DNA from 3 places in the Pararhizobium sp. LjRoot235 genome. Region 2 is predicted to be linked to each of the others. Evidence: riboswitches for the same ligand, from Rfam matches in the RefSeq annotation. Region 2 holds a riboswitch; each other region holds the start of a gene.
What was found. A riboswitch is a leader RNA that binds a small molecule or an ion and turns the genes downstream of it on or off. The one in region 2 is predicted to bind cobalamin.
Positions count from the first base shown of each region.

Region 1 (5,628 bases), 1.5 Mb from region 2:
TGATTCTGAATCGGAACTGGAAGAGACGAGAAGAAGGCATTGTATTGATGGAGCGAAATTGTCTCACGGATTTCGCAATCCGAGCGCGCTGCGTTGGTTGGCCCCGCCATCAGGTGGCGGATCAACGCATCACCGTCGTCCGGGATATTGTCGATCTCGTAGCCACCGGCGGCCATGGCCTTCATCACTTCGATCGTCCCGGCCGGCGTATCCAATCCAACACCGTTGCCGAGCCGTCCGTCACGGTTCGGATAATTCGCCATGACGATCGCCACCCGCCGATCGCGCGGCGCGGTCTTGCGCAGTTTCGCCCAGTTGGCCGCCAGTTTCGCAGTGAAAGCGATCCGGTCTTCGAGAGGCTCGTGGCCAATGATATTGGCCTCGACATCCGGATCGTAGACAGCGGCCGCCTTGAACGAGACCGCGCGCGACAGGATGCGGCCATCCACCTCGGGCAACGCCACGTTCATCGCCAGGTCGCGCGCCATGAGACCCTGGGGCGAGGCTTCCCATGCCTTCCGGGTCGAGCCCGAGAAGATGACCTGCAGGACAGGCGCGTCGGTGAATTCCAGCACCGTCGGCTGGCGGTCGGCACCCGGCGCCGATACCGCAAAGCCGGTGGCGTTCATGACCACGTCCGGCGGCGCCTCGCCAAAGATCGCCTCCAGCGTGCCGATCGACACGGCGTCCTTGAGGCTCGAGACGAAGACCGGCAGGACGATCATTCCCTCGACGGAGAGCGCTTCGATCAGGGCCTCGACGGGTTTGGTTTCGCCGCTCTGGACGAGGGCTCGGTAAAAGCAGAGGGCGACGATGGGCGTACCGTTTCGCGCTTTCGGATGGGTGGAGGCTTTATCCCCCTCTGCCCTGTCGGGCATCTCCCCCTCAATGGGGGAGATTGCTGGAGCGCGAGCTCCCCCTTCCAATGGACTTGCAACAATCTCGAAATTTGCTTCAGGCTGCCCCAGTTGCCACGGGTCAATCTCCTCCCTGGTGGGGGAGATGTCAACAAGGCTGACAGAGGGGGGTAGCTCTCCACTCGTGACGAACCCAACCGCCTTCTTCCATCCCTCGACGCCGATAACACCTTCGCCCGGCCACCAGATACCGGCCTTGAGCAACGGCGCGGCAGGCTCCGGTTTCTCCGAACCGCCGATCAGCGCCTCGGCATAAGCGAGCAGCCGCGCCATGTTGTCGGCACCGCCCTCGGTGAAATAGGTCCACATCCGGGTGCGGTCCTCGGCGGAAACCGTCGAAAACGGTTCCAGGCCGGGATCCGGCTTGTCATGGCCAGGCAGGACGGCGATCTGGAATTTGTGCGTGACGGCAGCGGCATGCAGCGCTTCCAGCACATACTGGAAGTAGCTGGCGCCGCCGAGCGGGCGGACGATGATCAACCTGGCGTGCCGTGCCGTGCGCTCGACATAGGTATCGACCGACATCGGGTGCTTCAGGGTCAAAAGGCTTGCGACCCGCAGGCTGGATTTGCCCTGCCGCGTCCGGTGCGCGGCGGCGACCGCCGAAAGCTCGGTGTCGGCGGCGGACAGGAACAGGATATCGGCAGGCGACTGGCCGAGGTCGATCGCTTCCTCACCATCCGAGATGGTGCCTTTTTGGGCTAGGAGAAGATGCATGACATTCTCCGGGGGCCGAAGCCTCTGTCACTGCGTGACATCTCCCCCTCAAGGGGGGAGATCGGGAGCAAGCGGAACCTATAACCACGCAACTTTTTTGAACGCGAGGTTGCCCCAGCCAATCTCCCCCCTTGAGGGGGAGATGTCCGACAGGACAGAGGGGGGTATGCCGCAATCACCATTCTCTAAACCGCCGCTGCAATCGCGGCGCGCATGGCCGTCTCATCCATATCGTGCAGGCCGATGACGACGAGGCGGGTGCCACGGGTCTCGCCCGGCGCCCAGGCGCGGTCGAAATACTGGTCGATGCGAGCGCCGACGGCCTGGATCAGGAGGCGCATCGGCTTGCCGGGCACGTCGGCGAAGCCCTTGACGCGCAGGACGTCGTGTTCCGCGATGACGGTCTTCAGTTTTTCGACGAAGCCGGCCGGATTGGCGATCTGACCGAGTTCGACGACGAAGCTGTCGAACTCGTCGTGATCGTGCTCCTCGCCCGCCTCATGCTCCATCTCATGATGGGACTTGCGGTTGGCGATGTCGCTTTCGGTGCCGACGCCGAGACCAAGGAGCACGGCGGCCGGGACCTCGCCGTTCTTCGCCTCGATCATGGTCGGCTTACGGCTGGTGCGGGCGGCAACCTCGTTGCGGACGAAGGCGAGGCCGGTCGAATCGAGCAGATCGGTCTTGTTGAGAACGATGAGGTCGGCGGCTGTGAGTTGGTCTTCGAACAGCTCCTCGATCGGGCTTTCGTGATCGAGATTGTCGTCCTCGACGCGCAGGGCATCGACCTTGTCGTGGTCATCGGCAAACCGGCCGGCGGCAACCGCAGCACTGTCGACGACGGTAATGACGCCATCGACGGTGACTTCGCTGCGGATATCCGGCCAGTTGAAGGCGGCGATCAGCGGCTGCGGCAGCGCAAGACCGGACGTCTCGATGACGATATGATCCGGGCGGTTTTCCCGGTCGAGCAGCTTCGTCATGGTCGGAATAAAATCGTCGGCGACGGTGCAGCAGATGCAGCCATTGGTCAGTTCGATGATGTCGTCCTCGCTGCAAGCTTCGGCGCCGCAGCCCTTCAGCACGTCGCCATCGACACCGAGGTCGCCGAACTCGTTGATGATCAGCGCGATACGCCGGCCGTTGGCATTCTCCAGAATGTTGCGGATCATCGTCGTCTTGCCGGCGCCAAGGAAGCCGGTGATGACGGTTGCCGGGATCTTGCCGTGGGCGGCTTTCGCTGTAGTCATGGATTAACCCTTCATTTTCAGCGGCAATCCGGCCGCGATAAAATAGACTTCCGCGGATTTCTCCGCAATGAACTGGTGCAACCGGCCGGCATGATCGCGAAAGTCGCGCGCCATGCGGTTTTCCGGCACGATGCCGAGCCCGACCTCGTTCGAAACGAACACCAGCCGCGCCCGCGCCTGCGGCAGCCATGCGCCCAGGTTCTGAAATTCCGCCGCCATATTGCGGTCTTCCATCATGAGATTGGTGACCCAGAGGGTCAGGCAATCGATCAGGATGACACGGTCGGGCGCGTCGATCGCTTTTAGACAGGCGGCGAGTTCAAGAGGCTCCTCATGCGTCTGCCAATCCGGCCCCCGCCGGTCGCGATGCTCGTCAATCCTTGCCTGCATCTCGCCGTCCCAGGCCCTTCCGGTCGCGACGTAATGCATGCCGAGACCCGACGCTATCGCGATTTTTTCGGCGAAGGAGGATTTTCCTGAACGGGCGCCGCCAAGGACCAGCACAGGTCCCGCTGTCGTCGATGTCATGGAACGATCCCAGCCTTAATGTTCGCCGGGAAATACGCAGGCGCTGAGGCGAGAAACGCAAGAATGGCCGCTGGGGAAACGGAACGAAAAAGCCATGACAACCTCCGTGCTGGCATCGGGAGCGTCTCTCCCTGGATCGGGCACGATGCCCTTAAGGATGGCAGGTCTCCTGGCTCACGGCGTCACGGACCTTTTCAAGGCCCGAACGGGTCCGCCTCGCCTTCCCGAAGTTTTCGCGCCAGATTGCGTGACCGCAATCGACGGGCATCACGAAGAGGTGGACGATTCGTAGAAATAGAGGCGTCCGGCCCCGGCTGATCATGATGCCACTCCAGTGGCTTCTCCGGTTGGACCGGCCATTCCGCAGGACGCACCGCGCGGCCTGTCCGAATACCGGCTTTCCCGGATGGCGAACCCTGACCGTTCTACAGTCGCGGGGTCGGCTGCGATAAGAATGCCCGGCTTGGGTCCATTCCTTCACATTCCCATTTACTCCCGAACCGGAACGCCGCTCCGGGAACCATCCAATGGCTGATGATTAGGCGCTCGGTTGAACCCTGTCAATTGAAACACCGGCCGCCACGAAAACGTCACGGCATCAGAGAATCGAGCCATCGCGGGTCGAGAACGGCTTCCAGTTCGATTGCGACATCATCGAGCGCCCGATCAACGGACTGACGATAGTTTTCGCCGCCGCCTTCGATGCCGAAACTTTTGAGAAGCGCAGCGCGATAGGCGTCGCTGGTGAAGAGCCCATGCAGATAGGTGCCGCTGACCTGGCCGTCCGCCGAGACGGCACCGTCCGCCCGGCCGTCGATGATCACGGCAGGACGAGCGCAGTCCGATCCGGTCGTCCGGCCCAAATGGATTTCGTAGCCCCCCAGAGCCACATCATAGATGGCCGAACGGGCCTGGCTGTTGCGCACCGTCTTTTCCGGCGCCATTTCTGTTTCGACGGAAAGAAGGCCCAGGCCCTCGATCTCGCCCACATTTCCCTCGATGCCGTGCGGGTCGGTCACGCGGTCGCCGAGCATCTGGTAGCCGCCGCAGATGCCGATGACGCGGCCGCCGCGCCGCACATGCGCCTGAAGGTCACGGTCCCATCCTTGAGCGCGAAAATCGGAGAGATCGGCGATCGTCGCCTTCGAGCCCGGGATGACCACCAAACCGGCATCGGCCGGAATGCGTTCTCCAGCGCGGACGAAGACCAGATCGACCTCCGGTTCAGCGGCCAGTGGGTCGAGATCGTCGAAATTAGCGATGCGCGAGAGCACGGGGACGGCAACCTTCAGCGCCTTGCCGCCACCTCGCGCCAGCCTTTCCAGGACGACGGAATCCTCGGCAGGCAGCCGGCCTGCACTTTTCAGCCACGGCACGACGCCGAAACACGGCCAACCGGTGAAGCCCTGGACAGCTTTGATCCCATCGTCGAAAAGCGAAACGTCGCCTCGGAACTTGTTGATGATATAGCCACTGATCATCCGCCGGTCTTCATCTGACAGGATCGTGTGGGTGCCGACCAGCGATGCAATGACACCACCGCGGTCGATATCGCCGACAAGCACAACGGGAACGTTGGCGCGGGTGGCGAAGCCCATATTGGCGATGTCGCCGGCACGAAGATTGATCTCGGCGGGCGATCCTGCCCCCTCAACGACAACAAGATCACGCCCGGCGCCGACCGTTTCGAAGCTTTCCATGACGGCGGCCATCAGCCTCGGCTTCAGGGCCTGATAGTCCCGTCCTCTCGCTTGCCCTGCCACCTTGCCCTGCACGATGATCTGGCTGCCGGTTTCAGACTGGGGTTTTAGGAGAACCGGGTTCATGTGAACCGAAGATGGTATTCGCGCGGCCATCGACTGCAGCCACTGGGCACGACCGATCTCGCCGCCGTCATCCGAAACGGCAGCATTGTTGGACATGTTCTGCGGCTTGAAGGGGGCAACCTTTACCCCGCGATTGGCCATGAGGCGGCAAAGGCCGGCCACGAGTACCGTTTTTCCGACATCGGAGCCGGTTCCCTGAAGCATGATCGTCTTTGTCATGACGTCTCGTCTAGCATTGCAGCCGCCACAAGCAAAGCCATGTTTTGCCGCATTTTTGCCGCCTTTTCCGCCACCCTTTCACGCCGTATTGCAGAACGCATCAAGCCTTGTACAACTTCACCGCCGGACTATCCGGAAAACGACATCACACGGCGAAAACGATTGTTGCGG
Region 1 covers NZ_CAXUSP020000001.1:2,016,221-2,021,848, reverse strand. The annotation lists gene cobN (cobaltochelatase subunit CobN) at 1-1,634, opposite strand, end outside; gene cobW (cobalamin biosynthesis protein CobW) at 1,820-2,884, opposite strand; gene cobU (bifunctional adenosylcobinamide kinase/adenosylcobinamide-phosphate guanylyltransferase) at 2,888-3,412, opposite strand; cobalamin riboswitch at 3,555-3,952, opposite strand; gene ACSQ2Z_RS09600 (cobyric acid synthase) at 4,003-5,457, opposite strand.
Region 1: another riboswitch for cobalamin. It lies ahead of cobU (bifunctional adenosylcobinamide kinase/adenosylcobinamide-phosphate guanylyltransferase); the one in region 2 lies ahead of ACSQ2Z_RS17160 (aromatic ring-hydroxylating oxygenase subunit alpha).

Region 2 (5,628 bases):
CGGCCGGCCCGGCATCGAGGATCAGCGCCAGTTTGCCGCCAAGATCGGTGGCGACATGCTCGGCGCTGGTGGGGCTGATCTTGCCGGAGGTGTTGGCGCTCGGGGCTGCCAGCGGCTTGCCATAGCGCTTGATCACCGCGCGCGAAAACCCTTCGGGCATGCGGATGCCGAGCGTGTCGAGACCGGCGGAGGCAAGCGGGTGAACGCCGCTCCTCGGCTTCATCGGCAGGATCAGCGTCAGCGGTCCCGGCCAGAAGGCTTGCGCCAGCTTTTGCGAGATCGGGTCGAAGTCGACATAACACCGTGCCATGTCAAAATCGGCGACATGGCAGATCAACGGGTTGAAGCGGGGCCGCCCCTTCATTTCGTAGATGCGGCTGATGGCGTCCGGGTTCGTCGCGTCGGCTGCCAGGCCATAGACCGTCTCCGTCGGGATCGCGACCGGCAAGCCTTGGGCCAGCGTCTCGCAAGCCACCGCCAATGCGCGCTCCGGTTCGGTCCTTGTGTCGATGATGAGGGTCATGCAGCTTCCAAAAAATCGAGGGCCGTCCGTGAGGGCAGGGCTTTGCGGTTTCTATTACAGGGCTCGGCGGGATATTGCCAAGCGCATTCGGCTGGTCGCCCTGACTGTGCCCGATCGATACAGCCCCCTTCAAGTTTCTTAAAATGCGACAGCTTCGATTAGCGGAGCTGAAAGTTGGGCATGCTAGATGTTGCGTTCTACACCCTGCCGGAGCGCAAATGGCCAACAAGAAATCCATGCCGAACGACCTTGCCTTGCGCATCGCCACCGCCATGCACCAGATGGGCATCGACGCTGTCCCGAGAAACTACGAACTGGTCTACGAGGCCTATGCCGGCGCCAATCCCGAGCTGGTGCGGGACTTCATCGCGCTCGGCAAATACAAGTCGCAGGCCGCACTCGACGAACTCGGCCGCAAATACCTGCCGCACCACCACGAAGCAAGCGTCCTTGCGCGCTCGACGACGATCGTGCGCGACGAGATGAGCAACTTCATGAATTTGCTCTCGCGCGAAAAGAACTCGCTCGACGATTATGGCCGTCTGATCGGCGAGGCGTCGAAGGCGCTCGTCGTTTCGGACGAGGCAAGCCAGGCGGCGTTAAAGAACTCGATCCAGGCCCTGAAACGGGCAACCGAGCGGCAGGTCACGCACAATGCCGAGTTGGAACAAAGTGTCACGGCGCAATCCAACGTCATCGTCGGCGTCCAGAAGGAGCTTGCCGATTTCGAGGCGACGAAATTCTCGGATGCGGTCACGGGCCTGGCCAACCGCCGCGCCTTCAACAAGGCGCTCGCCAAGGTCTATGCCGATTCCAACCTGCCGCTGTCCTGCGCCGTCGCAATTGCCGAGCCGGACACCAGCCAGCGGCTGTCCGGCGAACAGGCCGCCGCGATCGCCGATCATCTCGCCCGCCATATCGGCGGCATCGCTCAGCAGGCCTTTCCGCCGAGCGAGCTCGCCGCGCGTTTCGACGGCGTCCGCTTCGGCTTTTTGATCAACGCGGGCGAGGAGCGGGAAGTTGTCCGCCTGATGGCGCTGCTGCGATCGGCTTTGCGCGGTGTCCATTTCAAGCACCCGAAAACCGGCCGCAGCCTTGGCAGTGTTACGCTCTCGGTCGGTGTGTGCATGTCGCATGGTGCCGGCAATGCGTTCGATCTCGTCGGAGCGGCCGAAAAGGCGCTGGCCAAGGCACAGGCCAAGGGTGGCGACTACACTGTCGTTCATGGAGGCGAGGACGAGCAGCCGACAGGGCGGGACTGGCTGATCTACAAGCGATAGGCGGCTGCCGCTACTGCATAATTCCTTAAATCGGATTCGATTTAAGGATAGAATTATGCAGCACTCTCAATGTGCTACAGCGTCCTTTGCGCGTCAGGTTTGACGCGCGGCGCTGTAAGGCGTCAAAGACTGCTGATGATCTTGCGAAGCGGTTCGTTGCAGGCGCCGAGCAAAAGCACGTTCTTCAAGGCTTCTTTCGGATCGCGGGTGCGAAACAGGAGACCGTTGTCGTGAATGGTACGGTTGAGCGTCAGCTTGCCTTCTTCCGCATCAAGTTCGGTCGCGACGGCAAAATACATCCGCGAATAGCCCAGCTTGATCTTCTCGAAGAAATGCTCGTTGGCGCCGATGTCGGAGAAGAAGTTGGCGATATAGAACGACCACCGGACATCGTCGAACTTGGCGAACTTCGTCCGTGCCGTGGTCACATGGCAATAGCCGAGATGCGGCCTGCCTGAAAGCGTGCGATGGAAGATCAGCTTCGGGAAGCGGATGGAGGCATGGAAGCCGTTGATGCGTTCGTGCGTCACCGTTCCAGCAGCCTCAAGCCTGCGGCCGGTGCGGGTGGCCACTTCCTGATGGGTCAGGTAGCGCTTTTCCTCGGCACTCCATTGCTGCTGGTGCCGGTCGATGCGTCCGGTGCGCAGGAACTCTGTGTGAACAGCTGATTTCGGCGATTGAACCCGTTTCTTGACGGTAGCAGCGTCGAAATATCTCAAGTTTGGCATCGGCCTGCACCAGATTGCGCCAGCGTGCTGGATGCACTGTCGGCGGAAATATCTATGAGGAACTATATTACGAGGGTTAACGCAGTCTTTCCAAGCATTACCGGCGCGCCATGGTGCGAGGCTTGCGCTTTCAACCGGGCTGTGGCGCCGCAATATGTCGCAAAGAGACCGTCTCTGCACAGAATTTGACGGTGCGTGGCGGAAAAGGCGTCATCTGCCGAAAAAACAGGAGACGCCATTGTTTCTGCTTATAAAATAGCCATGTGGCCGTCTGGAAACGCAGCTGTGCATGTGTCGTCATTCTGGAAACGGATGTCGCTAATCGGCGGCTGTCCGGCCGCGTCGGAAGATTAGATGAAGACACTCAAGGTGCCGCCTTTATAGGGAGGGCGGAGAATTGGGAAGCCGGTCGAAATCCGGCGCTGCCCCCGCAACGGTGGTGGAGCGAAACCTCGGCAAAAGGCCACTGGAGAGATCCGGGAAGGCGCCGCGATGGTCCGAAAGGACAGCTCCTGAGCCCGGAAACCAGCCTTGTGGCGAAATTGATGTCTTGGTTGCGGCGGGCAGCCGGAAGGCGAACCAGCATATCCACGCGCATTCCCGGCGCGGTGGTGGTTCCTTTCCTGTCCGCTCAACCGAAAAGTGGCGAGCACAAGGAAACGAACATGGATCTCCGCAGCGAAGTCCTCCGCAAACTCAAGACCCGCCGCGACGGGCACAGCCTGGAACAGGCATTCTACACCGACCCCGATCTCTACAAGCTCGACATGGAGCAGATCTGGTACAAGGACTGGCTGTTCATCGGCCATGACTGTGAAATCCCGAAGGCCGGCAACTATTTCACCGTCCAGGTCGGCGATTATCCGGTCGTCGTCGTCCGCGATCGCCAGGGCGCTGTCCGGGCGCTCCACAATTCCTGCCGCCACCGCGGTTCGCGCGTCTGCGCCGGCCAGAAGGGCTCGTCGGCCAAGCTCGTCTGTCCCTATCACCAGTGGACCTACGAGCTTGACGGTAAGCTACTCTTCGCCCGCCAGATGGGCGAGGATTTCGACAAGACGCAGCACAGCCTGAAGCCGATCCATTGCGAAACGATCGGCGGCTATATCTTCATCTGCCTCGCCGACGAGCCGATGGATTTCCAGCCGGTGCGCGACATGGTGTCGTCCTATGTCACGCCGCACAATCTGAAAGACACCAAGGTCGCCTTCGAAAGCACGATCATCGAGAAGGGCAACTGGAAGCTCGTCTGGGAAAACAACCGCGAGTGCTACCACTGCGCCGCCAACCATCCCGAACTCTGCCGCACTTATCCGGAAGCGCCGACCGCGACCGGCGTGCAGGGCGCCAAGGACGATCCGATCATCGCTGCCCATTGGGCGAAATGCGAAGCCGAAGGCCTGCCAAGCGAATTCAAAATGTCGCCGACCGGCCAGTTCCGCATCGCCCGCATGCCGCTGATCCAGGAGGCCGAGAGCTACACGATCTCCGGCAAGCGAGCCGTCAAGCGCCAGCTCTCCGACGATGTCAGCCAGAGCCATATCGGCACGCTGCTGATGTTCCACTATCCAAGCACCTGGAACCACATCCTGGCCGACCACGCCATCACCTTCCGCGTCCTGCCGCTCGGCCCTGAACTGACCCAGGTCACGACGAAATGGCTGGTGCACAAGGATGCCGTCGAAGGTGTCGACTATAACCTCGAGGAACTGACTCATGTCTGGACCGAGACCAACGACCAGGATCGCCAGATCGTTGAGGAAAACGCCTTCGGCATCCGTTCGCCCGCCTATCAGCCCGGCCCTTATTCGCCGGAGCATGAAGGCGGCGTGATGCAGTTCGTCGAATGGTACGTCAATTTCATGCAGGATCGCCTGCATGGAGCCTCCACCCCTCTGGTCCGGGTCGCCTGACATGACGATTGCTTCATCCTTCCGGCACTTCGACGAATTGCTGCCGTTCAACGACCGGCAGCATCTCCTGGAATGCATCTCCGTCACCGCCGAGGCTCCGGATGTGATGACCTTCGGCTTCAAGGCCGACAAGGACAGCTGGTTCCGCTACCTGCCGGGCCAGTTCGTCACGCTCGAGCTGCCGGTTAAGCCGGACGATCCGGTGATGCGCACCTACACGCTGTCTTCGACGCCGTCGCGGCCCTTCTCGGTGGCCGTGACCGTCAAGGCGCAGGCATCGAGCATCGGCACGCGCTGGATGTTCGAGAACCTGAAGCCCGGCATGAAACTGAAGGCCTTCGGCCCGCTCGGTGATTTCTCGTTCGTGCGTCATCCGGGCGAAAAGTACCTGTTCATCTCAGCGGGCTCCGGCATCACGCCGATGATGTCGATGACCCGCTGGATGGCTGATTGCGCGCCACAGACCGACGTGACCTTCCTCTCCTGCGCCCGCCAGCCGGACGATCTGCTGTTCCGTGACGAGCTCGAGAACATCTCGCGCAACATGCCGAAGCTCAATCTCGGCTTCATCGTCGAGACGCATGCACCGCGCCACGGCTGGCATGGTCTGCGCGGCCGCATCGAAACCTCGAAGCTCGCTCTGCTTGCGCCGGATTTCCGCGACCGCACCGTCTTCTGTTGCGGGCCGGAACCTTTCATGCGCGGCGTGAAGTCGATGCTGGAAAGCGTCGGCTTCGACATGAACCGCTATCACGAGGAAAGCTTCCAGCCGGCGACGGCACCGGCGGCTGAAGACTTCGTGATCGGGGGAGGGACCGAGGTCGATGCCGCCGCCGCCACCGTCACCTTCACGATGGCTGGCAAGGAGGCCAGGTGCCAGCCCGGCCAGACCATCCTGCAGACGGCTCGCGCTGCAGGCGTTCGCATCGGTGCCGCCTGCGAAGGCGGCCTCTGCGGCACCTGCCGCGTCATGAAGGTCTCCGGCGAGGTCGAGATGCACCACAATGGCGGCATCCTCGACGACGAAATCGATGAAGGTTATATCCTCGCCTGCTGTTCGCGGCCATTGGGGGATGTGCAGATCGAGGCGTGAGGGCAGGCTTGACCGGATGGACATGTGAGGGTGGTGCCCCGGCATGGGGCATCAACACCAATCCATGAACCAGCCTGGCAGGAAAAAGGGCGTG
Region 2 covers NZ_CAXUSP020000001.1:3,489,826-3,495,453, reverse strand. The annotation lists gene ACSQ2Z_RS17175 (L-threonylcarbamoyladenylate synthase) at 1-523, opposite strand, end outside; gene ACSQ2Z_RS17170 (diguanylate cyclase domain-containing protein) at 742-1,803, shown strand; gene ACSQ2Z_RS17165 (DUF6656 family protein) at 1,926-2,531, opposite strand; cobalamin riboswitch at 2,882-3,079, shown strand; gene ACSQ2Z_RS17160 (aromatic ring-hydroxylating oxygenase subunit alpha) at 3,197-4,441, shown strand; gene ACSQ2Z_RS17155 (2Fe-2S iron-sulfur cluster-binding protein) at 4,443-5,534, shown strand.

Region 3 (5,628 bases), 1.3 Mb from region 2:
CTGGCGCCAATGACCGCATCTGGAATTCGTTGGAAAAGCACTGCCTGACGGATCCGGAGAATTTCGCGGCCTATTATGGCAATGCGCTGATTGCGCTTGTCAGCGAAGCCTGGCTTGGACCGAGCTATCAGATGACGGCGCAGGTCAACCGGGTCAATCCGGGCGGCGCGGCGCAATTGGCGCATCGCGACTATCATCTCGGCTTCCAGACATCCGCTGCGATCGAGCAATTTCCGGCTCATGTGCATCGGCTGTCGCCGGTGCTCACCTTGCAGGGTGCGGTTGCCCATTGCGACATGCCGCTCGAAAGCGGGCCGACGCTGTTCCTGCCCTACAGCCAAACCTATGTGCCCGGCTATCTGGCAACGAAACGGCAGGAATTTCGCGACTATTTCGATAGGAACCACGTGCAGCTGCCGCTGTCGAAGGGGGATCTGGTGTTCTTCAACCCGGCGCTCTTCCACGCTGCCGGCACCAATCGTTCGGCCGGCATCAAGCGGGTCGCCAATCTGCTGCAGGTTTCCTCCGCCTTCGGCCGGGCGATGGAGACGGTTAACCGCGAGCGGATGAGTGCAGTGCTCTATCCGGCCCTGAAAGCCATGCTGGCCGATGGCCGTCTATCGGCTGCGCAGGCGGCCAATGCGATCGCGTCCTGCGCGGAAGGCTATTCCTTCCCGACCAATCTGGACCGCGACCCGCCGCTCGGCGGTCTGGCACCGAAGACGCAGGCGCAGTTGATGCATGAGGCGCTGTCCGGCGGGTGGGAGGCGGAGACCTTCGCTGCCGCGCTTGCAGCACAGGCGCAGAAGAAGCTGAGCTGATGCCAAACTCGCCAAATATTTCAAACTTTCGTCCGGTTCCGGGCGGACGTTTTTCCGGTCATGGATATCAAAAAATGGAGGAACGGAATGAGCAAGGATTATGGGCAGCTCGACGGCAAGATTGCCATCGTGACCGGTGGCACGCAGGGGCTCGGGGCGACGATTGCGGCGCTGTTTGCCGAGCGGGGAGCTGCAGGCATCGTCATCTGTGGGCGCAATGCCGCGAAAGGCGAGGCCAAGGCGGCCGAGATCGGTAAGGCGACGGGTACCAAACTGGTGTACGTACAGGCCGATCTCGGAAAGGTGGAGGATGCTCGCAAGGTGGTCGCCGCCTGTGACGCGCAGTTCGGCCGTGTCGACGCACTGGTGAATGCGGCTGCGATTACCGACCGCGGCACCATCCTCGATACAAGCCCGGAACTGTTCGACCGCATGTTCGCCGTCAACGTGCGTGCGCCGTTCTTCCTGATGCAGGAGACGATCAAGATCATGCGGCGGGAAAAGATCGAGGGAACGATCGTCAATATCGGTTCGATGTCGGCCAAGGCCGGCCAGCCCTTCATTTCCGCCTATTGCGCTTCCAAGGGGGCGCTGGAAACGCTGACCAAGAACACCGCCTATGCGGTGCTGCGTAACCGCATCCGCGTCAATGGCCTCAACATCGGCTGGATGGCGTCGGAAGGCGAGGATCGCATCCAGCGCGAGTTTCACGGGGCTGCCAGCGACTGGCTTGAAAAGGCGGCCGCAAGCCAGCCTTTCGGCCGTCTGGTCGATCCTGCCGAAGTGGCGCGGGCCTGTGCCTATCTGTCGTCGGCCGAATCCGGCCTGATGACCGGATCGGTCATCTGCTTCGACCAGTCGATCTGGGGCGCCTATGATGGTTCGCCGCATCCGATTGCCGCCTTGTAAAGAGAACAGGCGGGGCCGCTTGCATTCGGCGGCCCACTATGCCTTTATCGGTTTGGTTCAGGTGCCTGCGAAAGCGGGAGAATCGGGAATCCGGTGAAAGTCCGGGACGTGCCCAACGCTGTGACGGGGACGGCTCTGCTATAATGAATTTCTGATTATTTTCAGAATTCTGCCACTGAATCCTCATGTGATTTGGGAAGGCGGCAAGGCCGGTCGATCCGCAGTCAGAAGACCGGCCTGACGAGATAGACCAGCCCCGCGCGGACGGCGGGAGGTTTCGCATTGTTGGGGATCAAACGATGCAAACGGAACCGCAAGACCGCCTTGTCAGGGCGGAGGCATTTTCATCGGACGAGCGCGCCGCCGTCTACCGCGCCATCGAGACCCGCCGCGACGTGCGGGATCAGTTCCTGCCGACGCCGTTGCCGGATGACGTGATCGCTCGGCTGCTTGCCGCGGCCCACAGCGCGCCATCAGTCGGCTTCATGCAGCCATGGAACTTCATTGTCGTGCGCGATGAAGACAGGCGCCGGAAGGTGTTTGAAGCCTTTCGGCGGGCCAATGAGGAGGCGGCGCTGATGTTCGAGGGGGCCGCGCGCGATACCTATCGTTCACTCAAGCTCGAGGGTATCCGTAAGGCGCCGGTGAGTGTCTGCATCACCTGCGACCCGACCCGTGCCGGAAAGGTCGTTCTCGGCCGGACACATAATCCGCGCATGGATGCGTTTTCGACGGTCTGCGCGGTGCAGAACCTTTGGCTTGCCGCGCGGGCCGAAGGCGTCGGTGTCGGCTGGGTCAGCATTTTCCATGAGCGCGACATCAAGGCAGTTCTCGGCATACCAGATCACATCGAGATCATTGCCTGGCTTTGCCTCGGCTATGTCGATCAGCTCTACGCGGAACCCGAACTGGCGATCAAGGGCTGGCGGCAGCGTCTGCCGCTCGACGAGCTGGTCTTTGCCGACGCCTGGGGGATCAAACCGGGCGAGTGATCAGTTGGGCTGCTGCGGCTGGTATCCCGGGCCGGCCGGATGCATCAGGTCGATCGACGATTCCTGAGAGGGCAGGAAGCGCGGTCCGACAACGCGTACCTTGCTGTTCTGCGGGTCATAGGGGCGGTCCTCAACCAAAGCTCTTGCCTGCGTCGTGCCAGCCTTGCGGGTTCGGATTTCAAGAACGCCGCTGCTGTCTGCCGGCATGCTCTGGTTCGTCGCGGTCTGACGGGCGGGCGTACAACCGCACCGACCGGGCTGAGCGAGGTCACGCGTCTTATAGGCGAAGGCCGTCGGCAGTTCGATATAGGGCTCGCCGGTGGACGCCGAGACCATCTGATCAGTCTCTTCAGTCGCAAACGCATGGTAATACAGCGCCGTTTCCGCACCTGGGCATCGGCGCTGGCAAGCCTCGGCATCGCGCTGGAAATCCGCGGGTGTGGCGCTCGACGAGATCGGGAAGAAAGCGCCGTCGCAGGTGCGAACGCATAGCGTCCGCAGGCTGCCGCCATTGTCAGCGTTCAGCCGGGTGAAATCGGAGACATCGGCACCGCCGCGCAAGGCCGGGTCGTTTTCGCCGATCGGCGGCAGGTCTCTGAGAATGTTACGGTGGATTTCGGGCTCTTCCGCCGCTGCCCTCAGGATTTCATCCTGTTCCTCGGCGCAGCGATTGACATCGAGGGCTGCCATGATCCGGCGGCGACTGATGTCGACGTCGCCACCTGCAGCAAGGTGGCGGCGAGCCTTCAGCGTTTCGAGATCGCTCTCCAGCCGAGCGATCATCTTGCCCAGACTTGCGCAGTCGTCGGCATTCGGGTTGCCGACGATGACTACGCTGCCAGAATTGCATCCGAGACGCCGCCTGTCGCCGCGCGCCTTGCGCAGGTCGAGATTCTGCCGTGAAATGGCGCCGATATAATCGCGCACATTCGCGTTGGAGGCGACGATCTTCGGGAGGTTCGACAGGCGCGCATTCAGCCGGTCACAGACAGCCGAGGCGTCGGCTGTGGCCGTCATGACCATAAGAAGCGGAGCAATAAGCACCGCGAAGCGGACTGAACGGAAAATCACTGCATTTCTCGTTTGAGCGAACCGGCAATCTAGCGGGTGCGGCGGCCCGCACCTCAAAGCCATGCGCCATCATACCGCCATTCGAACGAGGTGCAACGCAGTCTGATTGCCAGCGTTAACGCAATGCCCGGAATTCCGCTATCTGGCCGGAGAGCCGCGATCGCGGCCCTCCAGGAGTGTGTTGTCTATGTCATGCCGCCCGCGCTGTCTCAAGCGACATCGGCGTTTCCAGAACCGGCCCGCCGATTTCGGCAACGGCTTTCATCCTCTCCAGCAGGTCGGTCGTCACCTCCCAGGCGACGGCGACCGCATAGACGGAGCCGATGCGCTGCGGTTCACCGATCCGCTCGCCGGGGCAACCCATGCGGCGGAACATCCGCTCGAGGAAGACATCCGTCACGGTGACGATGTGGCTGAGGCCGGAGGACAGTCCGAGTTCGCCGACGCCGCACATCAGTTCCGCGGCGGCGATCGTCACCTGATTGGAACCGCGATCCTGCGAAATCTCCGGGTCGATGCAGAAACGGCTGGATTCCCATATGGAGGCGCTGCGGACCTCAGGATTGTCGCCGAGCAGGATCGGGAAAGTGTCGTCGAGCATGTTTGGCCCAAGTGTCGGAAGCAGCCGCAGCGCACCGCGCAGGCGGCCGGTCTGGTCCGAGTAAGACAGGACGTAGAGCGGGTTGGCGTCATCATAGTGGTCGATCTCCCAATCGCCGTGCACCGACACGTCCCATTTCAGCAGATCATGGAAAACGCGCTTGCGCAGCCTGAACATGGCGTCAATATCCTGGGGGTATTGTTTGCGGCTGTTGCGGTTAAAAATCCTGATCATTTTTTTGCTCCTGTGATCGCCAATGCGAGGAGCAAATGCTGTCAGTGATCGGCGGCCGGCAAAACTGTCGGTAGTGACAGGTTTCGAATGCACGCTGATATGTGGTGAAATGCAGTGCGTCCTTTCGGACGCACTGAGTTGGCGATTGCGGGACCAGAAATGGGTTGCAGGCGGCGTGGGATGAGGCCGCTTCGCGCAGTCAGAAAGTCGGGATAAGGTCGCGCCGGACGGCCTGGGCGACAGCCTGCGTGTTGGAGACGACGTTCAGCTTGCGGCGGGCATTGGTCATGAAGAAGCGGACTGTCCGCTCGGAGATGCCGAGGATGGTGCCGATTTCCCAGTAGCTCTTGCCGGCCGCTGCCCAGCCGAGCACTTCGGTCTCCCGATGGGTCAGTGTTTCGTTACCATGCTCCGAAAGGTGGATCCTGTCGTCGTTTTCCAGGAGAGAAGCATGAAAAAGATTGGCGAGCAGCTGGAAATCACGCAGATGGCAGCGCCGGTAGGCTGGCCAATCTTCAGCGGGGACATCGGCATGAATCGCTAAAAAGGCGAGGCGGCGTGTCGGTGTCGCGAGCGGCAGGGTCACTCCATCGACACCAAGCCCGAGTTGCGCCGCTGCGGCAAAGAGCGGCTCGCTTTCGGGGTGAAGCGCGCGGGCGGTTGCCCAGTCCACCGGCCTGACGCCACCCATGATCGAGCGAAGGACCGGGTCGATCCGCGGAAATCCTTCATCAATATAGGTTCTGGCTATACTGGCGTTGAAGGTATGGTGGAGCCTGTGTACGACGAAGCCCGATGTTAATATATCAACATCGGCGTAAAGTAGATTTGCAATACTGAAAGTGCTGCGCATCAGGGCGAAAAACCGTTTTGCTTCAACGAGTTTCTCGTTTTCCATAATGTCCAGCAGGTCAAAGAACGCCTGTTGGTCAGTCATGTTGCAAATACCCTGTTATTTAAAGGTATTTTACCATGATAACTGTTTTCGCTCTTTGTCTAG
Region 3 covers NZ_CAXUSP020000001.1:2,153,340-2,158,967, forward strand. The annotation lists gene ACSQ2Z_RS10240 (phytanoyl-CoA dioxygenase family protein) at 1-821, shown strand, start outside; gene ACSQ2Z_RS10245 (SDR family oxidoreductase) at 909-1,730, shown strand; cobalamin riboswitch at 1,773-1,985, shown strand; gene bluB (5,6-dimethylbenzimidazole synthase) at 2,030-2,722, shown strand; gene ACSQ2Z_RS10255 (DUF2865 domain-containing protein) at 2,723-3,745, opposite strand; gene ACSQ2Z_RS10260 (acyl-homoserine-lactone synthase) at 3,984-4,628, opposite strand; gene ACSQ2Z_RS10265 (LuxR C-terminal-related transcriptional regulator) at 4,828-5,565, opposite strand.
Region 3: another riboswitch for cobalamin. It lies ahead of bluB (5,6-dimethylbenzimidazole synthase); the one in region 2 lies ahead of ACSQ2Z_RS17160 (aromatic ring-hydroxylating oxygenase subunit alpha).